Regions from separate parts of the Sulfitobacter donghicola DSW-25 genome, predicted to be linked through region 1. Evidence: riboswitches for the same ligand, from Rfam matches in the RefSeq annotation. Region 1 holds a riboswitch; the other holds the start of a gene.

Region 1 (16,030 bases):
GACCGAAGATAGCGCCCCAGCCAACGAAAACTCGGCGACCCAATCCGGTCGGGAGGCCAGCCAAAAATGCCCCTTGGCGCGGATCACACCCGGCAAATCGCTATTGAGCACTTCCATGATCTTTTCAGGCACAAAAGGTTGGCGCGCGCGATACACAAAGGACGCCACACCATACTCTTCGGTTTCAGGCACGTGATCCGCAAAACCATAAAGCTCTTTTGCCCACATGGGATGTTCGTGGGCTTTGTCGAAATCAAACAGCCCCGTATCCAGAATGGCATCGGCAGGCACATCCGAATGGCTGGTTTCAATAATCCGCGCATCTGCGTTCAGGCTGCGAATAATCACACGCGCAGCGTCAACCTGCTGGGGCGTCGCATCCTCGACCTTGTTCAAAACAACAACGTCTGCGAATTCGATCTGCTCGACTAGCAGGTTAACAAGCGTCCGGTCGTCCTCCTCCCCAAGGGTTTCGCCCCGATCGCGCAAGAAATCGTGACTGGAATAGTCCTTCAAAAGGTTCACAGCATCCACAACCGTGACCATCGTATCAAGGCGGGAAACGTCCGATAGGCTCTCTCCGTATTCATCGCGGAAATCAAACGTCGCCGCCACAGGAAGAGGTTCAGAGATGCCTGTGGATTCGATCAGCAGGTAATCAAAACGCCCCTCGCCAGCCAATCGGCGCACTTCGTCTAATAGATCATCCCGCAACGTACAGCAGATGCACCCGTTGGACATTTCAACCAAAGTTTCATCCGTGCGGCTCAGTTCGGTATCTGCACGCACCAGATCCGCGTCGATATTCACTTCGGACATGTCATTTACAATAACGGCAACCCGACGCCCCTCACGATTGTTCAAGACACGATTCAGAAGGGTCGTCTTGCCCGCCCCCAGAAAACCGGAAAGCACAGTAACGGGTAATTTTTCGGCCATGGTTTCATCCTTATGAGAGAGAGCATTCTGGGCGGGCATCGCCTTCTGGAAATTTGATCGACATGTTATAACATTACATAAATGAGAGCGCAAGAACCCAAACCAGAAAAATCTTCGGCGATACCCGCCGAAGATGCCAACACACTAAAAATAGGAAAATACCACAAAACAAATACTTATGCCGCAAAACACAGCTAAGCAGTTGATTGCCCCCGCCCCAAACAACGAGAGGACCAGATTTCGAAAATGGTTTTAATGAACAGTCGATGTGTGGGCGTGAATCGAAGGAGAGCCGCTTACCATTTCTTTTGGAGCAGCAAGGTTCATACGCCTCAGCGCATGTCCAAAATCGGCTGCCAATGCCGTTACCAGCGGAGCAAAATCTGGCCGCACCATAAGCGTTGCGAATAACATCGCGTCTTCACGTTGCCCCGTTGCAGCCGCGGCCACAAAATTCGCAAAACAGGATTCGTCAGCGCCCAAACATTTGCAATGAATCGAATGCCGCATGAGAGGCCTCCGCCCATGCTGGGCACAGAGGTTACACAGCTCCTCAAGCGTTTTTGCAGCTTTGCGCCCCTGAACCGAACCGAGCAGGGATATAAAATCGCTCAATACCGTCGATTGAGCATCAGAGCCTGTACACCACAAACGAAAATAAAGGACCGCTGCTGCCTCAACCCCATCTAGCTCGGCGATCATCCCAACAGCTGCGCCACCGCGGCTTTTGCCAGGCCGCTTTTCCAAAGCGCCCCTCATTTTGTCAAAATCAACTTACCGGCGCGCGTAATCCGCAGCGTGTAGGTCTGGTCATCAAGAATAATCTGCGCCAGCCCCCCTTCCTGCGTCAAATCACGTGCAGAATATGCTGGCACCGCAGACGATGCCGACCGTGTCGGGGGAGTAGATTGATAGCTCATATATGTCTCCATTCCGTAGAGAGGTGGCGATCCTGTATCCCAGCCGCTTTCGCGCCTTGGTGTTCAGCCGTGATAAAACGAGTTTCCAGCGGATTCATTTTCCCACGTTTCCGCTTTGATCGGTCGTGCGACCTGCCTAGGGGGTGTTTGTTGGTTAGCATCAGAATCCCTCGCAAAAACCGTCGGGCTTCCATCTTGCAGATTCGGGTAGCTTGACTTTTCACTATCCTGACTATTTTAGTTGGTTAAGTCAAGTTGACATATATCAAAAAGAACGCAGGCCCAGAAAAACACAACGCGCGCCCTGCCTATTTTGTCAATTTTACCACATATTCAACAACTTAAAACCGCGCCTCAAGCGAAGCGCGATGAGTAATGCCTTTAAAATTCTACATTGACGGGCATAAGAAACTCGGCCATCACTCCCCTCGATGGTTCCCGATGGTCAGCCCAAGGGATGAAAAGGGAATATGGTGCGGCCGCCTTGTGCAGCTCATTCCATAACTGCCCCCGCAACTGTAAACGGTGAGCTAAGCCAAGCAACCACTGGCCCAAAGGGTCGGGAAGGATGGCCATGCAATGACCCGCAAGTCAGGAGACCTGCCATCATATGTTTAACCAACCCAGGGCGGGGAGTCCTGTAAGGAGGCTATGATGGCGCGCATACTCTGCGACGATACGATAAAAACGACCGGTCTACACTTTGCACCTAGCGGTGAAGACTATGTCGAACTCAGCTGATCATTTCATTTCCATTTGCGAAACCTGCAAGGGTACCCAATGGGCTGGCCACGTCAGGGACCTGATCGCCGACAGGCTGCCCGTCGGGTTTGCCGTGCGAACCGTTTCTTGTATGGCGGGCTGTGCGCATCCAACGACCGTTGGATTTCAGGCTGCCAACAAAACGCAGTATTTATTCGGAGACATCCACAGCACCAAGGATGTCGATGCCTTAGTCGCCTTTGCCCATCAATACCACAGCATCCCGAATGGCTGGTGCAACGCAACTGAACGCCCGCCCGCTTTGCTAGATAAAACCTTGGCGCGATTGCCTTGCTTTGAGACCGAGGCAGGATCATGAACAATCGAAATTTTCTGGTTGTTCGCAACCTCTCCTTTCATGCCCCAAATGATGATGCCTTGCTGCAAGATGTGTCTTTTGAGCTGGCAGAAAACAGCATCCTCGCAATCGCGGGGCCAAACGGGGCGGGTAAAACTACGCTGCTAAACCTACTTTGCGGCGCCTCCGATTTGCAGCATGGCGAAGTGTGGATAGAAGGGCGAAACCTCAAACATCTATCGGCAAAAGAACGGGCGCGCATGATCGCCGTGGTGAGCCAACAAGAGCTTCCAGACGGTCGGCTGATCCTGCGGGATTACGTCGCCTTGGGGCAAATCCCGATCCAAGCTGACCGTTCAGCCGAAGAACACGCAAAAGAGCTGGACCGAATTCTGGAACTGACAGGCCTAGCAGGGCTATCCAACAAACAGATGGCGATGTTGTCAGGCGGAGAACGCCAACGCAGCCATATCGCGCGCGCTTTGGCGCAAAACCCATCGTTGCTTTTTCTGGATGAACCGACAAACCATCTGGACCCAGATGCAAAAGGCCAAATGCTGTCGCTGGTCGCTTCTTTGGATATCACCGTTGTTATGATCCTTCATGACCTTGTGATGATCCCTGAATTCGCCAGCCACGTCGCCCTGATGAAATCCGCTCGGCTCACGGGGTTTGGGCCTGTGAAGGACATCCTCAATTCTCAGCAGGTCAGAGATACCTTTGGTGTCGACTATCTGAGCTTTCACCACGAAGGCCGGATCATTCCGGCGCTGGACATACGCAAAACCATACAATCAAAATAAGGGAACTCTCAAAATGAGAAACATATGGGCCGCGGCCTTGCTTGCCACCTTTGCAAGTGGACTAAGCGCAGAAGAAATCCAGATCGATAACTGCGGCGAGCCTCTGGCTTTTGATAGCGTCCCAGAGCGTCTGGTTGTTCACGACATGAACATGACGGATATGGCTTTCGCCTTGGGCCTACAGGACAAGATTGTCGGCCTCACAGGGATCACAGGCTGGTATAAAACCAGCCCTGACTTTGACGCCCAGCGCGGCGACATCCCTGAACTTGCGCCGAAATACCCAACCCTAGAAAACCTTGTCGCGGCAGAGCCTGATCTGTTCTTTGCCGGTTGGTATTACGGCATGAAACCAGGTGGTGACGTGACACCAGATACGCTGGCTCCTTTTGGGATCAAAACCATGATCCTTACAGAAAGCTGTGTGCATTTGAACAAAGACCGCCCCGAGGCGAACATGGACCTCCTGTTCGGTGACGTCCTGCGATTGGGCAAAGTCATGCAGGTCGAAGAAAAAGCTGCAAGCCTTGTTGCGGGGTGGAAGGACAAATTGGCAGCAATTGAAACCCAAACGGCTGACCTCGCGAAACCTCGGGTATTCTTGTTGGATGGCCCTGCCGATGCACCATTCACGGCTGGCAAATTCGCCATCCCCGATGCGATGATCGCCGCCGCAGGTGGTGAAAACGTCACCCACAGCATGGACACCAGCTGGGGGCGCACTTCATGGGAAACGGTTGCGGCTGCAAACCCTGAGTTCCTCGTCTTGCTTGACTACCAAACAGGGAACGGCGCCGCAGATACGTTCAAATTCTTGCAAGAGCACCCTGTCATGTCTTTGACGGATGCCGTGAAAAACGAACGCTGGATCGGTTTGCGCTACGAAGAACTAACACCTGGTCCAGCCAACATCGAGGCGATCTCAAAGATGGCACAGGCCATGCACCCAGGCCTCAAATAAGATGGGTCGCCTTGGCCTAAGCTTTTTCATGGGGGCGGTTATTTTGACCGCCCTCTTGTTGATCTCTACGATCTACGGCACCACGGCCATTCCGGCGCCTGTCGCTGTCCAAGCTGTCTTGTTCGGCACCGGTTTGGCTGATGGGGACATGTCCCCGATGCATCGGATCGTGTTTGATCTGCGCCTGCCTCGGGCTTTGTTCGCCGCTGTCATCGGTGCAGGCCTTGGCGTTGTTGGCGTCGTGTTACAAACAACGACCCGCAATGATTTAGCAGATCCCTTTCTATTCGGCCTTTCCTCAGGTGCGGCAGCCGGAGCCGTCTTTGTCATAACCGTAACCGGAGACATCTTGGGTTTCTGGACCCTCCCACTGGCTGCGTTTTGCGGCGGTTTGGTCGCCTCTGGCATTGTCTTGGCTTTGGTTCACGGGCTGCGCACCAGTGCGCCGGAAAAGTTAATCCTTGCGGGGCTGGCCGTCTCGTTCCTGTTTTCGGCGATGACCAACTATCTCATCTTTGCTGGCGATAGCCGCGCGGCCCATTCTGTCATCTTCTGGATGCTCGGCGGTCTGGGATTAGCGCGGTGGGAGACTTTTCCGCTAGTTTGCGCCGGATTGATCCTCATTCTTTCATATTCGCTTTACCGCCACCGTTGGCTCGATGCCTTACTGACCGGAGACCTTACCGCTGCGACATTGGGCGTGCCGGTTCAAAGGCTGCGGTTCAGCATGTTTTTCGCAGCGGCCCTTGCAACAGCTGTTTTTGTGTCAGTTGCGGGTGTTATTGGTTTTATCGGGTTGATGGTGCCCCATATTGCCCGAGGCATTGCAGGGCCGCTTCATCGCAATCTTGTCCCCACCGCGGCAGTCGTAGGCGCGACATTGCTGACGGGATCAGACATCGCAAGCCGATTGGTCCTCGCGCCTCAGGAAATCCCTGTTGGAATTGTTACCACCTCAATCGGGTCAATCTTTGTCTTCATCCTGTTGTTTAGAATGTCGCGCAAAAAGCACTAGCCCCTCTGCCACCAAATTTCGGGCATGCCGCGACAACAGAGCGGTGCTTGGGCAAGAAAACCAAAATCGAGAGCCCCCTCCAGCGCAGGATCACTTCAGGCGCTTACCTTACGCTGAGCGGTGCCCCGCTGCATCGAAATACCGCGCGATACAACGTTGGATGTGGCCCTCGATGAGTACGTCCGGATCGTTGCTCATGTCGCCAAACTCAAGACCTGTAAACGCCTGTGAGATCAACGTTTCAGGTGCGGGGTTTGATTTAAACGTCTGGATCAGCTTGCTCAAGGCTTCGCTAATTTTCGGATCGCTCCAATAATATCTGATCCGATCGCTATAGCTGTAGACCTTAAGCAGCTGCTGCTCTTTCATATTTCCGCTATAGTAGCTTTTCCAATACTCGGGGTTAGCGGCCATTTGATCCGCGATAATGGCGCGGATATTTGAGGGCTCTTCTACATCAAGCTGAGCCTCGACCGAGGCCAAAGCCCAAACGGCCTCGCGGAAGCGATAGGTTAGCTCTGGTCCGACTTTGAGAAAGAAAAAGTGGTTTTCTACCAGCTCGCCCAGCGCTTGCGTTGTCTGGTAATCAGTTGAATGCGCCTCATAGGTCAGGCCGTCTTGCGCAAGGATTGCCTTGCTCAGAGGCTGTGCCTTTTGCGGGATAAACGGATAGATTTGCGTATGGCCAAAATCTACGCCGGGCTGTGTCACAACCGAAACGATCCGCGACCACGCAGCCTCGAGCCCCCTTTCCTCCCAAGCCGCGCGATGGGTTTGGATGGTCTCGTGGAACCTGTCGACTGTGGTGACATCAAGCGCGTCTGGCTCTTCGGTTTCACCGCCAGGGATCGGGACTTCGGTGCCGATGATATAGAATAGCGCGTCAGGGTCTGGCGCGTGCGCTTCGGCAACCGCACAAAGGTCTGCGGCCCGTTCTGCGATTTGCGCGAATGTCGGGTTTGGTTCGCCCCCACAGGCCATGCTGGTATCGAGGTGGATTTTCGTAAACCCCGCCTGCACATAGGATTTGACCAATTCGCGGGACTTTTCCATGGCCACGTCCAGCGGCTCATCCTTCCAGACATTCGGCCCCAGATGGTCACCACCTAGGATCAATTGATCCATAGGCACACCAACCTGCGCCGCCATCTGCCCCAGCCACGCCATGAAATCAGCGGCCGTCATACCCGTGTAGCCACCGTATTGATTAACCTGATTACAGGTCGCTTCGATCACGGTCGGGAAACCCGTCCTTTTGGCATAGGATAGAACAGCGCGCAGAACATGTTCGTTCGCAGTACAAAAACACGGCAGCCCGACAGCTTCGCCTGCACGATTTCGTGCGATCAAATCATGGACGAGACTCATGTGGCGCTCTCACTTTTTTTGGCATCTAAAAAACGGGCCAACTCCGAAGGGGCGGAATTTCCCTCCATAGGGCCGCGCCGCGTGACGGCAAGCGCTCCGGCGGCATTGGCCATAGTGCCGGCCTCGAACAATGACGCGCCCTGAGCAAGCAGAGCGATAAACGTTCCGCCAAAACAATCACCTGCGCCAGTGGGGTCGATCTCTTCCACTTTGTGGCCCCTAAATTCATGGCGCTCTGCCCCGCTCACAACAGTGGCCCCCGCAGCGCCGCGTTTGATGACGATGATTTCGGCCTTGGACTGCAACAGTTTTTCGATAGCGGCATCTTCGGATAGATCGGGAAACAAGAAATCCAGATCGCTGGTGGATGGCATAAGGTAGGTGCTGCGCTCCATCGCCTCTTCCAGCGCGTCCCGTGCAGCAAGATCGCGCATCAGCTCTGGCCGCGCGTTCGGATCACAGCAAATTTTGCCTCCCGCAGCATCCACCGCACGCATCGTCTCCAAGATCGGGCCGCGCATACGGGCATTGCCAAGTGATGCGGCAGACACGTGCAAAATGGTCTGCCCAAGATCCAACAGCCCTTGCGGCACCTTGAAATGATCCGATGCCGTTTCCGCCATATGAAAAATGAAGTCACGGCTGCCGTCATCGTAATAGGACACAAAAGCTGTGCCAGTGCTGCGGCTGTCATCCACAGTGACGCCCCGCGTTCCGACACCATCCGCGTTCAAGCGATCTAAAACGGCATGGCCAAACCCGTCATCACCAACGCCACCGATCATTTCAGTGCGCGCGCCCATCCTTGCGGCCTGATCCAAAAAGATAGCAGGCGCGCCGCTGGGGTATGGGCCAGAGTAGTCGGCAATCGTTTTCAGACCGCAATTTTTTTGATGGGAAACGAACTCAACCAGAATTTCACCAACGGTTGCGATCACGGGATTTTGGCGCATGCAGACTCCTCCTGTCTGCGACAACCTCTAATTATTTTTTTTACACATGTCAAAAGATATGACATACTCTTTTCCAAACCCTGCGGCCCCTCGGACAATTCAGCCAAAGTGAAATCATGACCAAACCCAAAATCCACACCATGAAAGAGCTTTCAAGGGCGATCTCGATCTCACGGCCAACGCTGGCCCGCTATTTTGAAGATGAAACCAGCGTGCTGCCTTCGACCGCGAAAAAGATCAAAGATCGGCTATCCGAAGTCGATTACGTTTACAATTTTTTGGCAACGCGGCAGAATCGAAAATCAACAGATTTGATTGGGGTCGTGGTCCCTCACTTTGAGGATCTCTTCTTCGCAAGCTTGCTCGGATCGATTGAAACCGCCGCACGCGCGGCAGGTTTCACCATCATCACACAAAGCTCTCATGGCGATGCGGAATCCGAAGAAAAGGCCATTCGCAAACTCAGATCAATGAACGTAGACGGGGCGATAATTGCGCCTTTGGGCAGCAACAAAAACCTAGAAATATTCAAAGCCGCGAATGAAGATTTCCCAATAATCTTTGCTGATTCTTACCCTGGAACAGATAGTTCAACCGCAGATTTTGTCGGGACAGATAACTCTAGCAGCGTTGGAATCATGGTAGACTACTTATGCAGAACAGGTGAACCACCTGTTTTTCTAGCCATGCCACAGCTCACCTCGAATGCGCTGGAACGCCAAAACGCGTATTTTCAACAGATGGAAAAACAAGGCCACCACGCGAGGCTGGTCGAAACGCCGGAGGGCATGGAGCTTTGGGAATTCGAGCAATACGGGCTAGAGGTTATGGGCAATCATTTCAGCCATGGAAGGCATGTTACCGACACGATTCTATGCGCCAATGATCGCATTGCAATAGGCGCTATTCGCGCGGCCAACACCCATGGGCTTTTCTTTGACCAAGATGGGAAAACGCATGGCGCGCTGCGCATTGCGGGCCATGATGACCACCCGTTAAGCCGCTTTATCTTTCCCGCTGTCACCACTGTTAAGCAAGAAATCAATGAAATTGGACGGGGCACCGTTGAGCTGTTATTAAAACGCATACGCGAGGGACGACAGGGAGATAGCATTAAAATCCTACGGGATGGCGCCCTGATAATACGCGAGTCAGCTTGACCCATTTCACTCGGCAAACCCCAAAGTAAAACTTATCGCGTGTAAAAATATTCTTGACTCACGATCCGATCCCAGAATAGCCTTAATATGTGACAAAGGGAGGATACTATGTCTATCAAGAGAACACTGCTGACCTCAGCGGTCAGCTTCGGCCTTGCCGCGGGTATCGCGAACGCCGAAGAAATCACCATCGCAACTGTAAACAACGCTGACATGATCACCATGCAAGAGCTTGCTCCGGCGTGGGAAAAAGAAACAGGCAACACCATCAACTGGGTTGTTCTGGAAGAAAACGTGCTGCGTCAGCGCACAACGACAGATATCGCCACAGGTGGCGGCTCTTTCGATATTATGTTCATCGGTGCTTATGAAACACCGATTTGGGGCGCCAAAGACTGGCTCACGCCGCTGAACGATTTTGCCGACGACGCTGACTATGACCTTGAGGATGTCTTCCCTCTGGTGCGCAACGGTCTGTCCGCAAATGGCAACCTCTACGCGCTGCCGCTCTACTCCGAGACATCGTTCACCTTCTACCGCACTGACCTCTTTGAGGCAGCTGGCGTTGAAGTTCCTGCCGAGCAGATCACCTACACCGAATTCGCCGAAATGGCGAAAAAGCTGCATGATCCTGACAACGGTATCTACGGCACATGCCAGCGCGGCAAAGCGGGCTGGGGTGAGAACATGGCGTTTGTTGGCACAGTGGCCAACGCGTTCGGCGCACGCTGGTTCGACGAAGAGTGGAACCCACAGCTGGATTCAGCCGAGTGGAACAACGCGGTTAACTACTACGTCAACCTGATGAACGACGCGGGCCCTCCAGGTGCTTCTGCAAACGGTCACAACGAAAACCGTGCCCTGTTCAAAGACGGCAAATGCGCCACATGGGTTGATGCGACTTCTGCCGCGGGTGACGTACGTAACCCTGAAACATCCGGCGTTGCTGACAAGACCGATTTCTTCAAGGCACCTAAGGAAGTAACTGACAAGGGCACAGGCTGGTTCTGGTCCTGGGCACTTGCAATTCCTGCAAGCTCCAAGAAAACAGACACTGCCAAGAGCTTCCTGAAGTGGGCAACTTCGAAGGAATACTTCGAAATGGTTGGCGAATCCAAAGGCTGGGTTGCGGTTCCAAGTGGGACACGTAAATCAGTTGAAGAAGACGCACGTCGTCTGGAAGCAGCTCCATTTGCCAAGACCGTGGTTTCCGCGATCCTGTCAGTTGACCCAGCAGACCCAACACGTGACCCAGTGCCATACACTGGTGTTCAGTTTGTTGCGATCCCAGAATTCCAGGGCATCGGCAACTATGTTGGTCAGCAGGTTGCTGCCGCTCTTGCCGGTCAGACATCGGTAGAAGATGCTTTGGCCAACAGCCAAAAATTCGCGGTACGCGAAATGACAAAGGCCGGTTACATCAAGTAACCTATCCTGATGGGTCGGGGCTTCGCGCTCCGACCCGCTTTCAACTTTCTCCAATAATTTCACTAGTTTTTTGGAAAAGACCCGCTTCAGGTCTTTTCTTGAGGACTGAAAACAATTCGTTACCGAGGGGGCGAAAACATGGCCACCAAAGCTTCCAGAAACTCTGCCCGTTTGATGATTTCACCTGCGGTGATCCTGCTGCTTGGCTGGATGATCATCCCTCTGGGCATGACGCTGTACTTCTCATTCTTGCGGTACAATCTGCTACAACCCGGCAGTGCACCTTTTGTCGGTTGGGAAAACTACTATTGGTTCTTCACAGACCCTAGCTTTAGCGCGGCGATGTGGAACACGCTGGTCCTTGTTGGGGGTGTGTTAACCATCACCACCATTGGCGGCATTTGTTTTGCGCTTTTGCTGGATCGCCCCATGTTTGGACAGGGCATCATCCGCATCATGGTTATTGCACCGTTTTTCGTGATGCCAACCGTGTCTGGTTTGGTCTGGAAGAACATGTTCATGAACCCAGTCAACGGTATCTTTGGGAAAATCGCTTCCAGTCTGGGGTTTCAACCCATCGACTTCTTTGGGCAAATCCCTATGGCGTCTATCATCTTTATCGTCTCGTGGATGTGGCTGCCCTTTGCAACGCTGATCCTGTTAACGGCCCTTCAATCGCTCGATCAAGAGCAGCTGGAAGCCGCTGAAATGGACGGTGCACGTTGGACTAGCCGGTTCTGGTACATAATGCTGCCGCATCTGGCGCGCGCGATCACTGTTGTGATCCTAATCCAGACCATTTTCTTGTTGTCGATTTTTGCCGAAATTCTGGTGACCACAAACGGTGGCCCCGGTGTAGCGACAACCAACCTCACCTACCTGATCTACGTATCATCACTGCTACAGTTTGACGTGGGCATCGGCAGCGCCGGTGGTGTGGTTGCAATCATTCTCGCCAATATCGTCGCATTCTTCTTGATGCGGATGATCGGCAAGAATCTGGATGCTTGAGGGGACCGGATATGGCACGCGCAATTTCAACCAGAAAGAAGATCTCAAATACGGCGATCGCCGGAACGCTTGGGTTCTTCATGTTCTTCCCGATCCTGTGGATCCTGATCCTGTCGTTCAAGACCGAAGAGGATGCCATTCGTGCTCCGCTTGAAATCCTGTTCAATAGTGGCTGGACAACAGAAGGCTATGAAGCGGTTCAAGCACGATCAGACTATTTCAAATTCTTCATGAACTCGGTCATCATCTCGGTGGGTTCAACCGTGTTGGGCCTGATCATTGCCATACCGGCAGCTTGGTCCATGGCCTTTGTGCCTGCCAAACGCACCAAAGACGTGTTGATGTGGATGCTATCGACCAAAATGCTGCCGCCAGTTGGCGTTTTGATCCCGATCTATCTGATCTTCCGTGACCTCGGAATTCTCGATTCCCGCATCGGTCTCACCTTTGTGTTGATGATGATCAACCTACCGATCATCATTTGGATGCTTTACACCTACTTCAAGGAAATCCCAGGCGAGATCCTTGAGGCTGCGCGGATGGACGGAGCTTCGCTGAAAGACGAAGTACTTTATGTCCTCACCCCTATGGCAATCCCCGGCATGGCCTCTACGGCATTGCTCAACATTATTCTCGCTTGGAACGAAGCATTCTGGACGCTCAACCTGACATCGGCCAAGGCTGCGCCGCTTACGGCATTCATCGCCAGCTACTCCAGCCCTGAAGGTCTGTTTTACGCCAAGCTGAGCGCGGCTTCGATCATGGCCATCGCGCCAATTCTCATCATGGGCTGGTTCAGCCAAAAGCAACTTGTCCGGGGCTTGACCTTCGGTGCTGTGAAATAAGGAACACATCATGGGACGCATTCAGCTTAAACAAGTACAGAAAAAGTTCGGCGAGACAGAAGTCATTCCGCCGCTCGATCTGGAAATCGAAGACGGCGAGTTCGTTGTCTTTGTCGGCCCCTCTGGCTGTGGTAAATCCACATTGCTGCGTTTGATCGCTGGGCTTGAGGATACAACGGCGGGCAACATCGAAATCGACGGCGAAGACGCCACGGATTTACCACCAGCCAAGCGCGGGCTTGCCATGGTGTTCCAATCCTACGCTCTTTATCCGCATATGTCGGTGCGCAAGAACATCGCCTTTCCGATGAAAATGGCCAAAATGCCAGAGGATGAGCAAAAGCGCCGGATCGAAAGTGCCGCCAAGGCGCTGAACCTCACAGACTACCTTGATCGCAAGCCTGGCCAACTATCAGGTGGCCAGCGTCAGAGGGTTGCAATCGGCCGCGCCATTGTGCGCGAACCCGCTGCATTCCTATTTGATGAGCCCCTGTCCAACCTCGACGCTGCACTACGTGTCGGCATGCGGATGGAGATCGGCGAGCTGCACAAAAAGCTTGAAACAACCATGATCTACGTGACCCATGATCAGGTCGAAGCCATGACCATGGCTGACAAAATCGTCGTGCTTCAGGCAGGTGTCATCGAACAGGTCGGCTCCCCGCTTGAGTTATACCGTACACCGCGCAACAAATTTGTCGCGGGCTTTATCGGTAGCCCGAAAATGAACCTGATCGAAGGACCAGAGGCCGCTAAACACGATGCCCATACCATCGGCATTCGCCCCGAACATATCGCGATTTCAACAACCGAAGGTCAGTGGAAGGGCACTGTTGGTGTAGCCGAGCATTTGGGCTCTGACACCTTCATTCACATTCACGGAATTGATGGCTGTGATCCTTTGACGGTACGGACCGCCGGAGATTTTACTGTCAAATATGGTGACACTGTCTATCTGACCCCCGATGCCAATTTGATCCACAAATTCGGCGCGGATGGTCTGCGGCTGTAATCAGCGTAACAGCTGCAAGGAACCGCCGGGCTAACCGGCGCAATAGGTGTGACCTCATGAGAGATACGATGCGACCACTCTCGAACGCGATATTAATGGATTTGCCAAGCGAAGTGCGCGGCCCGACCTATAGCCGTTCGGCTATAGAGCCCGGAATCGTACATATCGGTCTTGGCAATTTCCACCGCGCCCATCAATCGTGGTATTTGCATCGTTTGATGCAACTGGGTGAGGCTATGGACTGGGGCATCATCGGTGCCGGCGTTCGCGCCGGCGACGAGGCCCAACGCCAAAGACTGGCGCAGCAGGACTATCTCACAACGTTGATTGAGCTGGACCCAAAGGGCCGCTCGGCCGAGATTGTCGGCTCGATGATTGGCTTTGTTCCCGTCGAGGAAGATAACGCTGCCCTGATTGCGCAAATGGCGGATCCTGCCATTCGTATCGTGGCCCTCACGGTGACCGAAGGGGGATATTACATCGACCCTGTCACAAAAGAATTCGACGCAGCCCATCCCGATATGGTGCATGATGCAACGCATCCCGAACGTCCTCGCACTGCGTTTGGCGCAATGATTGCGGCGTTGAAACACAGACGCGCCAATGGCACGGGGCCTTTCACGGGGCAAAGCTGTGACAACTTGCAAGGCAATGGCGCGATCCTGCGCCAAACACTGGTTTCATTGGCTCGCCTTTCGGATAGCGATCTGGCTGAATGGATCGATGCCAACTGTACTTTCCCCAATTCAATGGTCGATTGCATCGTACCCGCCACCGGCCCGAAAGAGCTGGAGCTGGTTAAAACCTTTGGCATTGCAGATGCAGCACCTGTGACCCATGAAAATTTCCGACAGTGGGTTATCGAAGACGATTTTTGCGCAGGCCGCCCAAATTGGGAAAAGGTTGGCGCGACGCTCACGGATGATGTTCATGCTTTTGAGGCGATGAAAATCCGCCTTTTGAACGGCAGCCACCAACTGATTGCAAATGCAGGCGAAGTCCTCTCGGTCGAGTTTATCTCGGATTGCATGGATCACCCTCTTATCGGTGCTTTCGTGCGCAAGGTCGCAAAGACCGAGATCGCCCTTCAGGTGCACCCTGTGCCCGGCATGACGCCCGCGGCCTATGTCGAACTGGTGGACAGCCGCTTTTCCAACCCAGAAATCATCGACACTGTCCGCAGAGTAGCCTTTGACGGGTCATCGCGCCAAACTGGATTCGTCTTGCCGACCCTGCGCGATGCGCTGGCCAATGGTAGTGCCATGGAAGGCCTAGCCCTATCCCAAGCGATCTGGGCCCGCATGTGCGAAGGCACACGCGAGGATGGCGCCTTGATAGAGGCCAACGATCCGATCTGGGATGCGCTCACCCTTGCTGCAAAAGCTGCGCGCAGTGATCCTCAAGTATGGCTTGACCAACGCGACCTCTACGGCGATCTGGCCGACGATGCGGCATTCCAAAGCCGCTTTACACATTGGCTGGCTCTGATATGGGCAGATGGTCTGGAAGCGGCCCTTCGGTCTTACATTCAAGGATGAACACCTTATGAAAGCGATTGTCTTTGGCGCCAAGAATAACGTCCAATTCACCGATCTGCCTGACCCGCAGGCGGGCGCCGGAGAAGTCGTCATTCAGGTCAAGGCAAGCGGCATCTGCCATACCGACTTTGAAGTGCTAAAAGACAATTACGGGACAGGCGCCTTCCCCGTCGTTCCGGGCCATGAGTATGCTGGCGTTGTGGTCGAAGTTGGCGCGGGTGTGAACACCGTTACAGTTGGGGATCGGGTTGCCGTCGATCCCAATCTTGAGTGCGGCACCTGTCGGGCCTGCGGACGCGGCTGGGCGCATCTTTGCGAAAATCTGGGAGCATACGGGGTTACGACCCACGGCGGTTTTGCTGAACTAAGCGTTGTGAAAGCCTCGGCTGTGCATCCGATTGGCAAAATGAGCTACCTTCAGGCTGCCCTTGCCGAACCTATGGGCTGTGTGTTGAACGGCATTGATGCCGTGCATGCCCCGTGGATGGAAGAGGCGCTGATTTTCGGTGCTGGCCCGATGGGCCTGTTGATGGGAATGGCATTGAAGGCTGAAGGCGTCGCCAATGTCGTGTTCGTCGACATATCGGAAAACCGCCTTGAACTCGCCTCCAGCTTTGGATTTGACGCCATCGCGGCAGGGTCGGATGCCCTGCAAGGCTGGCACCACCGCGCGGATTTGGTGGTCGAAGCCACAGGCCTGCAGGCGGTTGCCTCTGGCTTGACCAACTATATGGCAAACGGTGGTAAGGGGCTTTTCTTTGGGGTGTGCCCTTCAGATGCGCAAATCGACGTAGCGCCATTTGAGGTGTTTCGCAGGCAGCTGACCCTCGCAGGATCGCATTCCCTGAACCATAACATCCCAAGATCCCTTGATGTCATCGCTGGCTTGGCCCCTGACATCGATCGCCTTGTTTCCCACCGGCTGCAACTGGATGAGATTTCCCAAATCCTTAGCACGAAACCACCCAGCGACAGTTTGAAGGTACAGTGGACGAACGAATGACCCGCTAAGGCGAA
Region 2 (16,030 bases), 680 kb from region 1:
TATCTTGTTTGAGAGCAGTACTGCGCGATTGCACCATATAACTTTGAGAGAGATCGCCGAGTGAACTAATAGTCATTTATAACCCCATTAACGTATCTAGCATTTCGCTGGCGGCCTGAATTACACGGGCATTGGCCGCATATGCTTGCTCTAGAACAAGCAGGTTTTGCAGTTCTTGGTCAGTATCAACGCCCTGTGATAGCTGAACTTCTGTCAGTTCAGTATGTCGTGCGGACGTGAACGAAAGGTCCTGTTCCGCAACGCTTCTGCTTGTTGCCAGTTCGCCAGAGAAGGTTGCGATTAAGTCGGCAAAACCGACTGACACCGTGCCCAAACCACTAGAGGAAGGGACGCGTGAGGCTTCAATGGAATCGCTATAGCTGTTCAATAGACTAGCGTCACCAACGGCGCCGACCGTTGATGCACCAAGGCCGTCCCGTAATCGCCAAGTTTCTCCCCCCGCATCGGGATCAACGGCTTGGTTAAGTGTTAAGCGGCGGCTCAACCCTACTTCATTTGCTGGGTCGAAGGCTGCACCAGCATCGGTAAATAGGCCTGCATCACCAACATTCAAAGTGCTGTCGAGGCTAGGATCCTGAAATCTCTCGACCAGATCTCTGGCAATGACATCTAGCTTGGTTTGCGCCTCAACACCAAAATCATCCCGAACATCGAAATACCCGCTTAGGCTTCCGCCGCCCAATGCAGATGTTTTGATGTCCTGCCCATTCATGGTCAGGCCGGATAAAGTGCCAGCTTCTAATGTCTGATGTTCCGTTACGAGATTGCGTTTATCGAACCCGAATTCAGCAGCGGACAGATCCAGCAGGATCGCGCCACCTTCGGAGTAAATGGTTACTGCTCCGTTTTCTTTGGGGACAACATTGATCGGAACTATCGAGCCGATGGTGTCCAAGATCTCTTGCCGTTGGTCGAAAAGAGTTGGATCGCTTGTTCCCGCAGAACCTGTCGAAGCAATCTGAACATTTAGCTGCCGGACCTGCTCCAAGGAGCTATTCAACGTTGCAACATCTTGAGCGATCATTGTATCCGCGCGAGTTCGCATTTCTTGGATTTCAGCGGAAGCATCGCTAATGCCTTCGGCAAGGCGGCTGGCACTACTCACTGCGGCGGAAAGCCGTTCACTGACATCCGGGCGGCTTGCCGCATCTATTAGGCTTTCCTCAAAGGCGGCAAGACGGCCGTTTAGCCCGTATTCATCTCCAGCCAAGCCAACAATGTCTTCCACCTGCGTAAAAAAATCCACAGCGGACTGCGAGTTTTGCATCGCCGCATCTGCAGCTCGAAGATCCGAGACAATACCCTCGTCCATCCGTCGGCTGATGCCATTGATCGAAACACCGGCGGTTCCGTTTGACATTGATGCCAAATCTAGCTGGCGTGCTCCATATGAGGGGGTCAGAGCATTCGAGATGTTTGTTGAAACAACCTCGGAGCCAAGTGCCGTAGCACGTAACCCACTGATAGCCGCGTTCATTGCGCTGGAAATCGACATAAAATCCTCCTTGCGTCACCGGTAAAGTGTCTATGACTTCACCGGTGATAAGGTGTTAGCGTTTGATGTTGGTGGTTTCTTGCAGCATTTCATCGACGGTCTGGATAACCTTGGCGTTGGATGAATAAGCGCGCTGCGTTTGGATCATCGAGGTCAGCTCATTGGCAACATCCGTGGTCGATTCTTCACGAGCGTAAGATACGATATCCCCGGTAGGCCCATCCCCCGCATCCCACAAGAAGAAGGAACCACTATCCACAGAGGGTTGGAAAGTTTGAGAATCTAGCGAGACCATGCCGTTAGGGTTTGGCAGTACGACCAGCGGCACTTGATAGATTGTCCGCGTAACACCGGTGTCAAATGTCGCGTGCACATAACCGTTACCGTCAACGTCAACGGAGGTCATATTGCCAACCGAGAAGCCATCTTTGGTAATCGACACTGGCGCAAAGGTATCGGCCAACTGCGTCATTGCATCGCTCTGGCCAACAACCCCGATTTGGATTTCAAGAGGGCCGCCAGCCACATTGACAATCAAATCACCAGTTGCAGCGTCATATGCGCCACCGGAAACGGTGGTAACACTGGCCAGCGTCCCACCCGACGTTCGATCATCGGCGAAGGTCAGAACGTATTCGCCAATGGTCACAGTCGGATCGACCGAATCGGTGATCGTCATTGTCCATTCATTGGAGGCGGGAGAGCCTGCGGCCGTTGGGACCGTTGGCGTAAAGCTGATATTGATGCTTTCGGAAATACCTAAATTGTCAAAATACTCCACTGGAAGTTCTAGTACTTCACCGTCCGCCCCTTCAATCGTACCGGTAGCCGGTAGGTTGACGCCCAAGGTCACTCGGGTTGTCGGCTCACCGGTTAGTTGGTTGACGTTGATCTGGACTGGCTCAAGCTCAGTAGACATATCGCGGGCATTTGTGGGAATGCTGCCATCAGGATTCGCAGGCCAGCCCAGCAAGACGATGCCGCTAGATGTCGTCAGATATCCGTTTTCATCAGTGTTGAACGACCCTGTTGAGGTCAGCAACATTTGCGGCTCGCCAGTGCCAGCATTTAGGTCAGTGAGCTGTGCAACCGGCAGAAAACCGTTTCCGCGTACCGCAAGATCGGTTGAGTTAGATGAACTTGCCAACGACCCAGCTAGGCTGATGTCGCGCTCCGTTGTGGCCCGAACACCGCCGGCCGTGTAATTTTCGCCATTCCCCGAGATCACTACTGATTCAAAATCGGTTTGAACCCTTTTATACCCAAAAGTCGACGAGTTCGCGATGTTATCCGAAATGCTTGCCAGTTTTGTTGCGTTGGCCTGCAGCCCCGCAACACCTGCGTTCAAGGAAGATGAGATTGTCATTAGACACGCCTTTCTGCTCTGCCGTTTTCCATTCGTGGAGAAGGCATAGCCCGGCACCTTTTAATGCCGAGCTAACAGATAAAATGCGTTCTATTTCTGTTGATCAGGGAGTGTCGCGCAACAGGATGATCTCGATACGGTCATTTCTGATCGCCATTGGATTGCGAACGACTGGTTCTCGGTCGGCATGGCCCGTTATCCGCGCGATGCGTTTGGGGGCTATGTTGTGTTGCTCCATCATCAACCGCACCTGCGTTGCACGTCTCTGGGATAAATCCCAAACTGAATTCTCTTTCAAGACAAGCGGCTGTGCATGCACATGCCCTTCAACAGCGATTTCATTGGTGACCGTCTTACTGATTTGCGCAATCATGACAGTAATATCTTTCAACAGTTGAGTGGGCGCATCAGTGCCCTGCTGGAAGATTTCAGCGTGATTGCGCGAAAATACCTCTATGACTAACCCTTCATCCGTGATCCGTGTGACAATGTGTTCTAATGCGTTTTCCATCACAAAGGATTCACCGCCAAACCCTTGCAGCATGGCATCTAGGCTCACAAAGGCCTGGTCCTGTTCCCCGCTATCCTCAGCCGAGGGGTCATTTCCCGAAGCACCGCGGGCCTTGTTTTCTGATGCTGGCCGATTGGCAGAAGCACCTGTCCCGTTTTTAGGCAAAGTCATTTCCGAAAAAATGCTGTCTCCACCAAAGGAACCATTCCCGCCGCCTGATACCCGTACGATCGGAATAGTAGGCGAAAAATAATCCGCCAGACCTTTACGTTGTTGTTCTGTTGTCGCGTTCAGCAGCCACATTAACATAAAAAACGCCATCATCGCGGTTACGAAATCCGCATATGCGACTTTCCAGGCCCCACCGTGGTGCCCGCCGCCTTTGACGACCTTCTTACGTTTAATGATGACTGGCGCGCTATTTGCTTGCGCACTCATATCCACCACCTCTATTTCACCCAAGACTAGGAATATCGGGGTAGGGGTTACGAAACTGATAACGCGTGATTAGGTGGTTAACGGCTGACTAAATCGGTCTTACCATTTGCGGCGCTTGGCCAAGTTTATTTGCTTTTGCCGTTCCCGAAACCGGTTCTTATCACTCTCGGAGGTCTCGTCGACGCAGTTGTGGCAGCTCACGCCTTCTTCATATCCTGCGCGCTCCACATCGGCAGGCAGGATAGGTCGGCGGCAACCAAAGCAAAGCATATGCGGACCAGGTTTCAGGCCATGTTCAACGCTGACACGGTTGTCGAAAACAAAGCATGATCCGTTCCACGTGCTCTCTTCCTGAGGGACCTCTTCGAGGTATTTCAGGATGCCGCCCTTTAGGTGATAAACATCCTCAACGCCTTGCCCCAATAGAAAGTTGGTTGATTTTTCACAGCGGATGCCACCGGTGCAGAACATCGCGATCTTCTTGTTGTGAAACCTCTGTTTGTTTGCTTCCCACCATGCAGGAAACTCACCAAAGCTGGTGGTCTCGGGGTCAATTGCACCCTCGAATGTACCGATGGCAACTTCGTAGTCATTGCGCGTGTCGATGATGGCAACATCATCGCGCGTGATCAGATCATTCCAATCTTCGGCCTCAACGTAATGTCCGGTCCCTGCCAACGGGTCCACGTCAGGCTGACCCATCGTTACGATTTCGCGTTTGATCCGTACCTTCATTTTCCCAAACGGAGGAACCTCGGAATGCGCGATCTTGTGCTCTAAATCTGCACAACCGGGTAGGGCGCGCAGGTGCGTCAGGATGGCATCGATAGCCGCCTGAGACGGCCCCGCGATTGTTCCGTTAACCCCTTCGGCCGCTAATAAAAGCGTTCCGGTGATCTCTTTCTCAAGACACAGCTTTAACAGCGCGGGCTTTAAACCTGCGGGGTTATCAAAACGGGCAAAGTGATAGAGTGCAGCAATGGTATACATGCTAGCGAAATACGCCTCTGGGGGGCTGTTGTGCAAGGGGTCAGTAGGGTAAAAACGCACCTACTTTGGCCCCAAAATGCAAAGGAAGCGCTATGCACGCCCTAATTGTTATCGATCTCCAGAATGATTTTTGCGAAGGCGGTGCCTTGGCGGTTGCTGGGGGTAGCGAAATCGTTGGCGGAATCAATGCCCTTATGGGGGATTTTGATGCTGTTCTGCTCACGCAGGATTGGCACCCGAAAGGGCATTCATCCTTTGCGTCCAGCCATGCCGATACGGATCCGTTCACGCTCACCCAGATGCCTTATGGCGCCCAGATGCTTTGGCCTGACCACTGTGTTCAAGGAAGCGATGGAGCAGCTTTCCACCCTGATCTCGATACCGATCGTGCTGACCTGATTATCCGCAAAGGTTACAACCCTGCTATCGACAGCTATTCCGCGTTTTTCGAAAATGACCAAACGACTCCAACCGGTCTAGAAGGCTATCTGCGCACACGTGGCATTGACGAAGTAACTCTGGTTGGTCTTGCGCTGGATTACTGCGTAAATTTCTCGGCCGTTGATGCGGCGAAATTAGGGTTCAAAACCCGCGTGAGAACCGATCTGTGCCGCGCCATTGATATGGATGGATCCCTTGATCAAGCGATACAGGCCATGACGGCCGCCGGAGTTGCGTTGGACTAACGACTTGCCCCCCTTCTCAGCTTAAGCCACAAAACACCGGCCCAACGGAGCCTTTACCAATGGTAGATATCGCAACCCGCGTCTGGAACCACAAATGGAAGATCGATCCAATCGTTCGATCTTTGATTGATACAGACTTTTATAAGCTTTTGATGTGTCAGTCTATTTTCAGAAATAAGCCAGACACACAGGTGACTTTTAGCCTGATAAACCGCTCAAAACATGTGCCGTTGGCCCATCTTATCGATGAGGGAGAGTTGCGCGAACAATTGGATCATGTGCGCTCTCTGTCGCTGAGCCGTGGTGAATCGACGTGGCTGCGCGGGAACACATTTTATGGAAAGCGGCAGATGTTTCGGCCGGATTTCATGGAGTGGTTCGAAAATCTGCGCCTGCCGCCCTACCAATTGGAACGCAAGGGCGACCAATATGAACTAACGTTTGAGGGCAAGTGGCACGAAGTTATGCTGTGGGAAATTCCCGCCCTAGCCATTCTGATGGAGCTTCGTGGGCGCGCTGCTATGAATGGCATGGAAAAGTTTGAACTACAGGTTCTTTACGCGCGTGCGATGACCCGCGTTTGGGAAAAGGTGGAAGCGCTGCGCGATGTGCCTGACCTTTCCATTGCCGATTTTGGTACCCGCCGCCGCCATAGCTATCTTTGGCAGGACTGGTGCGTTCAGGCGATGAACGAAGGTCTGGGGCGTAAATTTACAGGCACTTCAAACTGCAAAATCGCGATGAAGCGAGAATTGGAAGCAATCGGTACAAATGCCCATGAATTGCCGATGGTTTACGCAGCTCTAGCCAAAGACGACAAGGCGCTGTTTCAGGCCCCCTATGACGTTCTTCAGGATTGGCACGACGAACACGAAGGAAATCTACGGATCATTTTGCCTGACACCTACGGTTCGCAAGGGTTCTTGGATAATGCACCAGATTGGCTGGCTGGTTGGACAGGAATCCGGATCGATAGCGGTGATCCGGCTACCGCTGCGCAACAAGCCATTGATTGGTGGAAATCTCGGGGCGAAGATCCGCGCAAAAAGCGGGTCATCTTTAGCGACGGTTTGGACGTGGCAAAGATCAAAGAACTACATAATCAGTTCGCGGGAAAAACAGCTGTCTCCTTTGGCTGGGGTACGTTGCTGACTAATGATTTCCGTGGGCTTGTCCCCGAAGACGCGTTAGCGCCGTTTAGCTTGGTCTGCAAAGCGGTCAGTGCAAATGGATCGCCTACCGTGAAACTGTCTGATAACCCAAGCAAAGCGATGGGCCCACAGGAAGAGATTGAACGCTACAAACGTGTTTTCAATCTGGGTGAGCAGGACGCGCAGGACGTGATTGTATGACCACAACCCATGAAGCCGATGAAGATCTTCGCAACCAAGACATCCTGATCTACGTCAACGGAGAGCTAAAGCCGCGCGCAGAGGCCACCGTCTCGGTTTATGACAGCGGCTTTATGCTGGGTGACGGTATGTGGGAAGGAATGCGGCTCTATGATGGGGTCTGGGCGTTCTTTGACGAACATATGGATCGGTTCTTTAACTCTTGCAAAGCGGTGTCTTTGGACGTTGGCATGGATAAGGATGGCATTGCCGAAGCCATGCGCATGACGGCAGAGGCGAACAACATGCACACCGATGTGCACTGCCGACTGATGTTAACCCGTGGTGTGAAGGTAAAACCGTTTCAACACCCGTCGCTCTCCCAAAGCGGCCCGACGTTGGTGATCATCATGGAGCATTCCAAACCTGTCGAAAAGCTCAGCTCGCAGGGTATTCGTCTTGCGACTGTGCCGCAGGTTCGTGGCCTACCGATGTCACAGGATGCCAAATTCAACAGCCATTCCAAACTGAACTGTGTGATCGCTTGTTTGCAGGCGGAACAGGCAGGCGCGGACGAGGGGCTGATGCTGGACCCGCATGGGTTTGTGAACACGACAAACGCCTGCAATTTTTTCATCGTCCGCCGAGGAGAGGTTTGGACCTCGACCGGTGATTACTGCATGAACGGCGTCACCCGCCAAAAGGTCATCGACCTGTGCCGTGCAGATGGCATTCCAGTGTTTGAAAAGAACTACTCGCTATACGAAACCTACGGCGCTGATGAGGCGTTTTTGACAGGCACCTTTGGGGCGCAGACGCTGGTTTCAGAAATCGATGGAAAATCCATTGGCAACGGTGAGCAACCCGTGACCGAGCGTATTCGCGCGCTCTATAAACAGGCGATTGCTGACGACATCGCAGCCAACTCTTAAGTTGTTGCGCGGCGAGTGTTGATGTTTGATTTGATAAACGCCGCGATGAAAATTGCGGTGAGGATTAATATGATCGTCGGCGCCGGTGCGCTATCCAGATAAAAGCTGGCATAGACCCCTAAAAAGCCTGAGAGCATGGTCACGCCTACCGCGATCGGCAACATGCGGGCAAACTGCTGGGTCAGCAGGAATGCGATAGCACCTGGCGCGATGAGCAGGCCAATAGACAGGATAATTCCAACGGCAGACAATGTCGCAACAATGGTGAGCGAGATCAGCGCCAACAGCCCATAGTGCAGCCAGCCAACGCGCAGACCGACAGCCTGTGCTTGGACAGGATCAAAGGCATGCAGCATCAGATCGCGCCGTTTTGCGATCACGATTGCGCCGACAAATAATGCGATCAGGCCAGCGGTCCAAAGATCACTGGACCCCACACCCAACATGTTACCAAACAAAATATGGTCTAGGTGAACATCGGTAGAAACTTTCGTGTACATAACGATGCCAAAACCGAACATGCCTGAAAACACGATGCCCATAACGGTGTCTTGCTTTACGCGGCTGTTCTCTGACAGAAAACCAGTTGCTAAAGCGCAGAACATGCCTGCCACAAAGGCTCCGATGATGAGGGGTAGGCCTAACATATAGGCCGCCACAACACCGGGTAAAACAGCATGGCTGATCGCATCCCCCATGAGCGACCACCCCTTGAGGACCAAATAACACGACAACAAACTGGTCGGCACGGCAATGATCAAAACCATGACAAAGGCGTTTTGCATAAACGCGAACTGAAACGGCTGAAGCAAGGTTTCGATCATGCCATCAACGCCTCACGTGCCTTGCGTCGTGCTGCGAGGTACCCATGCTTTGGCGCGAAAACAAAGGCGATCAGGAAGATCACCGTTTGCAAGCTCACGATGATGCCCCCCGTTGCCCCATCTACAAAAAAGCTGAGGTAGGCGCCGAAAAAGGATGTCCCCGCTCCAATCGCAACGCTGGCGATCAGTAGGCGTGGGAAGCGGTCCGTTATCAAATAGGCGGTAGCACCTGGCGTTACGACCATCGCGATCACCAAAAACGCGCCAACGGTTTGGAGGGCGGCAACGCATGAGGCCGACAACAGCATAAAGAACACAACCTTCAGCAGGTCAGGCTTTAACCCGATGGAACGCGCATGGTTCTCATCAAAAAAGGTTACCATCAGGTCTTTCCATTTCACCAGCAGCACGGCCAGTGTCACAAAGCCGATGATGGCCAACTGGACCGTATCTGACGGGGAAATGGCCAAAATGCTGCCCATGGTGATTGTCTGAACGCTCACCGAAGTTGGGGATAGCGAAACCATAAAAAGGCCTAGCCCAAAGAATGAGGTAAAGATCAGACCGATGATGGTATCTTCCTTAAGGCCTGATCGCTGGTTCAGAAATAGCATTGCACCCGCTGCCAAACCGCCCGCTGCGAATGCGCCCAAGGCAAAGGGCAGGCCGAGCATGTAGGCGCCAGCAACGCCCGGTACGATGGAATGGCTCAACGCGTCACCGATCAGCGACCACCCTTTGAGCATCAGATAGGAGGATAAAAAGGCGCAGACACCTCCGACCAATGCGCTTACCCACATAGCGTTGAACATATAGCCATAGCTAAAGGGAAGCAGCAGGGTTTCCATTACTCGGCGTCCTCTTTCCGCTCTTCGTGACCGTACACAACAAACGGGCGTTCATCGTCTGAAATCACGCGGATCGAGCGCGCATCATCATCGTCATGCAGATCAGAACCGCTCAGGACAAAGTGGCGCAGGACACCGCCAAAGGCGAGCTCGAGGTTGTCGTGGGTAAATGTCTCTTCGGTTGTGCCATAGGCCAGCACGGTTTCTTTGACCAAAACGGTGCGATCGCAAAACTCGGGCACCGAGCCAAGGTTATGTGTCGAAACCAGCATCACGCGGCCTTCGTCACGCATCGCCTTTAGCAACTCGATGATTTGTTCTTCGGTCTGAACGTCTACACCGGTAAAAGGTTCATCCAACAGGATCACCTGACCCTCTTGTGCCAAGGCGCGTGCCAGAAAGACGCGTTTGCGCTGGCCGCCGGACAGCTCGCCAATCTGGCGGTGACGAAAGTCGATCATGTTCACCCGTTCCAGCGCGTCGGTCACGGCGGCATGATCGGTTTTGCTAGGGCGTCGGAAAAAACCCATGTGGCCATAACGGCCCATCATCACCACGTCTTCGACAAGAACAGGAAAGGACCAATCCACCTCTTCGGACTGGGGGACATAAGCGACGATGTTGCGCTTTAGCGCCTCTTTCACGGGAACGCCCATCACCGTGATCTGCCCTTTGGCGGCGGGTACAAAACCCATAATTGCCTTGAATAGGGTCGATTTTCCTGCGCCGTTCACTCCGACAAGGGCGGTGATTGTTCCGGTGGGCACCTCAAACGTGGCATTGCGCAGGGCCGTGTGGCCATTGCGGTAGGTGACGGTGACGTCTTGCGCTGAGATGCCTGTGCTCATTCAGTGAGGCCTTTGACGATTGTTTCCGAGGTAACGCGCAGCAGGTCCAGATAGGTTGGCACTTTGCCATCCGCCTCGGTCAAGCTGTCGACATACAGAACCCCGCCGTATTCAGCACCCGTTTCCCGCGCAACCTGTTGCGCTGGGGCTTGGCTAACGGTCGATTCACAAAACACTGCAGGAATGTCATTTTCGCGCACGGTATCAATCACGCGGCGCACCTGCTGGGGTGTCCCTTGCTGGTCGGCATTCATCGGCCAGAGGTAAAGTTCCTTCATTTGAAAGTCGCGGATCAGATAGCTAAAGGCCCCTTCGCAAGTCGCCAGCCAGCGCTGTTGTTCTGGCACCTCAATCACCGCGTCGCGCAACGGGGCAATGGCGGCGGTGATCTCGGTCTTATAAGTCTCGGCATTTGCACGGTAGATGTCTGCATTGTCCGGATCATTCTGAACAAACGCATCGCGGATGTTATCCACATAGACCAGCGCGTTGTTTAGCCCCATCCATGCATGTGGGTTTGGTTTGCCGTCATATTCACCCTCGGTAATGCTCATTGGCTCGATACCATCGGTCAGCGTTGCTGAGGGCACATCGCGCAGATTGGACAGGAACTGCTCAAACCACAACTCAAGGTTCAGGCCGTTCCAAAGGATCAGATCAGCATCCTGCGCACGAATGATGTCACGCGGCGTGGGCGAGTATCCGTGAATTTCCGCACCCGGTTTGGTGATGCTCTCCACAATCGCAGCATCACCAGCCACGTTGCGGGCCATATCTGCAATCACGGTGAATGTTGTGACCGCCTTGAACTTGTCCTCAGCAAAGGCAGATGTGCCAAGCGCAGTTAGGCCAGCAGCAAGAGCAACAGTTTTCAGCGAATTCACAAGTACAGACATAGATGGTCCTGATTTACGACAATTCATCAAAATGCTTATGAGAACCATTCACAACTGTAAATAAGAATGATAACGATTCTCAAAGATAGTGGGTTAATGAGAATTCGGAGCGCAAAATATGACCAGCGAGAGCGAGACAACCGAGAAAATGACCGCGGCTCTGCGCAAAGCTGGCATCAGAGTGACCCGTCAGCGCATCGCGCTTCTTGGTGTGTTGGCCGAAGCAACAGACCACCCCGACGCGGTCGAGCTTCACGAGCGCGCGAAAGCTATTGAGCCATCGGTTTCTTTGGCGACGGTTTACCGGACTCTTTCCGTGTTAGAAGAAGGCGGGGTTGTGCACCGCCACGCCTTTGAGGGCGGAGGTGCGCGGTTTGAAACGACCCATGAAGAGCACCACGATCACATTTTGGATGTCGACACAGGCGAGGTGATCGAATTTCAATCAGACAAGATCGAACAACTTCAAGATGAAATCGCGCGTGAGCTGGGTTATGAGGTCGTCCACCACCGTCTTGAGCTGTATTGCCGCAAGAAAACCTAACCGCGTTATCGGCGCTGTTCATTCGCAAAACCGCGAATAGGCTGCGATCGGTCTTCATTGCAACATGATGTGTCGCGAATGGAATAACGATCAGAAAGGAAACCACCAAAGGGGCCAGAGATTTGGAATTTCCTTGCGTCTTATGATCGAATCCGCATAACTGACCGTGCTTGGTGTCCTTTTGGGGACCGAAAAAGGGAATGCAGTAGGGATCACGGTTTACCACCCCCGATCTGCAGCCGCCCCCGCGACTGTAAGCGGTGAGCTGTTGTCACAACGCCACTTGCCCCCAAAAGGGCTGGGAAGGCAGACAAAGGCCACGACCCGCGAGCCAGGAGACCTGCCAGGCAAAGGTGAAACTAGATTATGTCGTCGGGTGTGACGACAAGGAGAGAAACGATGAAAACAGAAGTAAAAGCAGTTGCCGCCACGCGCTCCGCAGCTCTTCCTGCCTTGTTCGCTTTGGTGCTTGGTACAGCCATCATCACAATGACAGGCCACTTGCAGGCAAACACATTGCATGACGCTGCACATGATGTGCGTCACGCTACCGGCTTTCCCTGCCACTAAGCGATGCTATCAAAATTGTTGACCAGCGCGTTGTTCGCTGGTGCTGCTGCAGGTCTGATTGCCGGCCTGCTGCAGCTTGTGTTCGTCCAGCCTGTGCTGCTCCATGCGGAGCTGTATGAGGGGGGCGATCTTGTTCATTTTGGCGCTGCTTCTGTTTCGGCGCACCCCGAATTGCCGGGCTTTGATCCCGTTCGGGACCTGCTGAGCATCGTCTTCACCATGCTGACCTATACAGGCTACGCGATGATGCTTGTGGCGCTTATGCTGCTAGCAGAAGAGCGCGGCGCAGAGGTTACGGCTCGTTCTGGGATCATCTGGGGTGTTGCGGGCTTTATTGCTGCGCATTTGGCGCCTGGGTTCTCTCTTGCACCCGAATTACCTGGCGTGGCGGCAGCGGATGTTGGTGTACGTCAGATTTGGTGGTTCGCGACAGTGATTTCAGCAGGTATCGCAATGTGGTTGCTGGCCTTTGGGCGGAACTGGGCGATGTGGGGCGCTGCGATGATTTTGCTTGCTGCTCCACACGTTATTGGCGCGCCAGAGCCTGATCAGTTTGCGGGCCCTGTTCCAACGGAATTGGCGGCGCTTTTTGCGTCTCGCGCGTTTGGTGTTGGCTTGGCTGCATGGGCTCTGCTCGGCTGTTTTTCTGCATATTTTCTGGACAAAGAACAGCGCAGATAGCCTGAAAGGACACTTGAATGAGAGCTTTGGTACTCTTTCTGATCGGGTTGACGTTTGGCGCAGCGGGCGGATTTGTGGTCGCTGCGGCAAATGGGATCGTGTTCGAGGGGCATGATCATTCTGACCCTGCCCATCACGCGGGTATGGCTGGTATGGATCACGCAGCAATGGGGCATGGCGACATGGATCACGAGATGATGCATGATCAACCCTTGGAGGTTGATGCCGCACATGCACCTGTTGTGGAGATTACGGTTCACCAAGATCCGATGGATGGGTTCAACCTACATGTGATCACCCAGAACTTCACGTTCTCGCCTAGGTCGGCCAGCTTGGCCCATACCGCAGGCGAGGGGCACGCCCATGTCTATGCAAATGGTGTAAAGCTGGGACGGCTCTATGGTTCTTGGATGCATCTGACTGGTCTCCCCAAAGGAGAGGTCGAAATAGAGGTTACGCTAAACACAAATGATCACCGTCCGTTGTCGGTTGATGGTACCCCTGTCGCGGCAAAAACAACCGTGACCGTTGAATGAATTGAGGGCGCTTTCTGCGCCCTCTCTTTTGCGATAGAAAGCTGCGCGAAGGATTGGAACTTATGACAGCTAAACTTTATGTTTGTACGACCTGCAAAGCGGGTGAAGTACACGAAGACGACGCCCAGCGTCCCGGTGCACGTTTGCACCGCGCCCTAGAGGCCACTGGCGCGCCCGAGGGGGTGCAAATTGTTGGCGTTGAATGCCTTTCGGCCTGTAAAACAGGATCGGCAGTTGCATTGGCCCAAGAAGGTAAATGGACATATGTCTATGGTCAGATGACCGAAGAAGACGCACCAGACATCCTAGCTGGTGCAGCGGCCTATGCTGCAACCGAAGATGGCCTTGTGCCATGGCGTGAGCGCCCCGTAATTTTCCGCAAACAAAGTGTTGCGCGCATCCCTGCATTTACCCTTCCACTGGAGGCTGCCGAATGAGCGACCTGTCAAAAATCCCCGTAACCGTCATCACCGGCTTTTTGGGAGCTGGTAAAACTACTCTTATTCGTCACCTGATGACCAACACGAACGGTCGCCGTTTGGCCGTGCTGGTGAATGAGTTTGGTACCGTTGGCGTGGATGGCGACATCCTGCGGTCCTGTGCGATTCCTGATTGCCCTGCGGAAAACATCGTCGAGCTGGCGAATGGTTGCATCTGCTGCACTGTCGCAGATGACTTTATTCCGACGATCGAAGCCCTGATGGCTCTGCCAGAAAAGCCTGATCACATCCTGATTGAAACTTCTGGTTTGGCTTTGCCAAAGCCGCTGTTGAAAGCATTCGACTGGCCAGCGATCCGTTCCAAAATTACCGTTGATGGTGTGATTGCGCTGGCTGACGCCGAAGCGGTTGCTGCGGGCACGTTCGCTTCTGATGTTCATGCAGTGGACGAGCAGCGCAAGGCGGACGAAAGCCTAGATCATGACACGCCTCTGTCTGAGGTGTTTGAGGACCAGATCAGCTGTGCCGACATTATCCTGATGTCCAAGGCAGATCTTGCTGGGCCTGAGGGTCTGGCAAAAGCGCGCGAGGTGATCGAAGCAGAAAGCCCTCGCAAAATCCCGATCCTAGAGATGAGCGAAGGCGTGATCGACCCCAATGTTGTCTTGGGACTGGATGCAAAAGCCGAAGACGATCTGGCAGCGCGCCCGTCCCATCACGATGGCCACCATGACCACGAGCATGACGACTTTGAAACCATCGTCGTGCCGATGCCGGAAATCGAAGACGCCGCGACTTTGGCCGCTGCGATTGAAAAGCTGGCAGACGAACAGCACATCTTGCGGGTCAAAGGGTATGTAGCCGTAAAAGGTAAACCAATGCGTCTTTTGGTTCAGGCCGTTGGTGCGCGCGTGCGTCACCAGTTTGACCGCCCTTGGGGGGCTGAACCACGCAATGGTGCGTTGGTTGTGATTGCGGAACATGATCACGTTGATCCGGCTGCAATTCACGCGGCGCTGGGCGCCTAAACCATGCATGTCGTCTTTCGCGAAAGCCACGGGCTTGAGGATACAGAAACGCCATATGATCCAGGCCAATCGCCTGCCGATCTTGTGGTGCTTTCTTTCTCTGATAGTGACCTAGGCGCTTTCGCGGCGGGATGGCATCGCGCGGGCGGAGCAGAAGGCAAACTACCGACGCTTCGCTTGTGTAACCTTACGGCGCTTCGCCATCCGGCCTCTGTCGATAATTACGTAGAACAGACCCTAACAGGGGCAAAAGGGATCCTGATCCGGCTGATTGGCGGCGAAAATTATTGGCCCTACGGGATCATGCAGGTGCAGGATTTCGCTCGGCGTCATGGCATTGCCCTTGCGGTTTTACCGGCCGACGGTCGCGAAGACCCGACACTGGATGGACATTCGACCCTGCCTGTTTCAACGCTGCGAAGGCTTCAGCATCTCTGTGACGCTGGCGGCGCGGTTGCCGCGCAGGCGGCATTGGCGCAATTGGCACTGGCGGCGGGGCTTTATGCAGGGCCCGTCTTGGGTGCAAAAACGGTACCGGATTGTGGGTTTTACGACCCTGACACGGGGGGTTTGCCAGCTGTTGATCCGAAAGGTGATACTGTTGCCGTCACCTTTTATCGCAGCTATCTCACCGCGGCTGATACCGCGCCAATAGACGCGTTAATTAAAAGGCTGCGCAACCGCGGCTATAACGCGGTGGGCATATTTGCCCCCTCATTGAAATCGCCCGTTGCGCGGGATTTTTTACCGTCCGCTTTGGCACAGCTTGACCCCGTTGCGGTCATAAACGCCACGGCGTTTTCTGGACGCGGTGATGATGGCTCTTCTCCCCTAGATGCCCAAGGGTGTCCTGTCTTTCAGGTGGCACTATCCACTGCGCGCAAAAAGGATTGGGCCGAATCCGAGCGCGGCCTGTCACCTGCTGATTTGGCGATGCATGTTGTGTTGCCCGAGGTGGATGGCCGCCTCTTTGCGGGCGTCATCAGCTTTAAGGCGCCGGACAAAAAAGACGAGCACCTGCAATTTTCACGGTTTTCACACCGTG

What was found. Region 1 has a riboswitch for cobalamin ahead of Z948_RS0110820 (DUF1636 family protein). Riboswitches for the same ligand answer to the same signal wherever they lie in the genome.
Positions count from the first base shown of each region.
Region 2: linked by a shared signal. The riboswitch ahead of Z948_RS18720 (CbtB domain-containing protein) and the one ahead of Z948_RS0110820 (DUF1636 family protein) in region 1 are both predicted to bind cobalamin.

Region 1 covers NZ_JASF01000005.1:1,985,361-2,001,390, reverse strand. The annotation lists gene Z948_RS0110840 (GTP-binding protein) at 1-939, opposite strand, end outside; gene Z948_RS0110835 (hypothetical protein) at 1,192-1,686, opposite strand; gene hemP (hemin uptake protein HemP) at 1,695-1,859, opposite strand; cobalamin riboswitch at 2,275-2,481, shown strand; gene Z948_RS0110820 (DUF1636 family protein) at 2,584-2,940, shown strand; gene Z948_RS0110815 (ABC transporter ATP-binding protein) at 2,937-3,722, shown strand; gene Z948_RS0110810 (ABC transporter substrate-binding protein) at 3,736-4,683, shown strand; gene Z948_RS0110805 (FecCD family ABC transporter permease) at 4,685-5,698, shown strand; gene Z948_RS0110800 (class II D-tagatose-bisphosphate aldolase, non-catalytic subunit) at 5,807-7,066, opposite strand; gene Z948_RS0110795 (carbohydrate kinase family protein) at 7,063-8,019, opposite strand; gene Z948_RS0110790 (LacI family DNA-binding transcriptional regulator) at 8,136-9,179, shown strand; gene Z948_RS0110785 (ABC transporter substrate-binding protein) at 9,288-10,607, shown strand; gene Z948_RS0110780 (carbohydrate ABC transporter permease) at 10,746-11,618, shown strand; gene Z948_RS0110775 (carbohydrate ABC transporter permease) at 11,630-12,463, shown strand; gene Z948_RS0110770 (ABC transporter ATP-binding protein) at 12,474-13,475, shown strand; gene Z948_RS0110765 (mannitol dehydrogenase family protein) at 13,532-15,013, shown strand; gene Z948_RS0110760 (alcohol dehydrogenase catalytic domain-containing protein) at 15,021-16,016, shown strand.
Region 2 covers NZ_JASF01000005.1:1,302,253-1,318,282, reverse strand. The annotation lists gene Z948_RS0107290 (flagellin) at 1-76, opposite strand, end outside; gene flgK (flagellar hook-associated protein FlgK) at 77-1,516, opposite strand; gene Z948_RS0107280 (flagellar hook protein FlgE) at 1,572-2,882, opposite strand; gene Z948_RS0107275 (OmpA/MotB family protein) at 2,986-3,831, opposite strand; gene trhO (oxygen-dependent tRNA uridine(34) hydroxylase TrhO) at 3,931-4,821, opposite strand; gene pncA (bifunctional nicotinamidase/pyrazinamidase) at 4,914-5,507, shown strand; gene pncB (nicotinate phosphoribosyltransferase) at 5,567-6,859, shown strand; gene Z948_RS0107255 (aminotransferase class IV) at 6,856-7,770, shown strand; gene Z948_RS0107250 (metal ABC transporter permease) at 7,767-8,594, opposite strand; gene Z948_RS0107245 (metal ABC transporter permease) at 8,591-9,442, opposite strand; gene Z948_RS0107240 (manganese/iron ABC transporter ATP-binding protein) at 9,442-10,290, opposite strand; gene Z948_RS0107235 (metal ABC transporter substrate-binding protein) at 10,287-11,186, opposite strand; gene Z948_RS0107230 (Fur family transcriptional regulator) at 11,305-11,730, shown strand; cobalamin riboswitch at 11,885-12,092, shown strand; gene Z948_RS18720 (CbtB domain-containing protein) at 12,130-12,300, shown strand; gene Z948_RS0107220 (CbtA family protein) at 12,304-12,981, shown strand; gene Z948_RS0107215 (hypothetical protein) at 12,999-13,517, shown strand; gene Z948_RS0107210 (DUF1636 domain-containing protein) at 13,580-13,954, shown strand; gene cobW (cobalamin biosynthesis protein CobW) at 13,951-14,985, shown strand; gene cobN (cobaltochelatase subunit CobN) at 14,989-16,030, shown strand, end outside.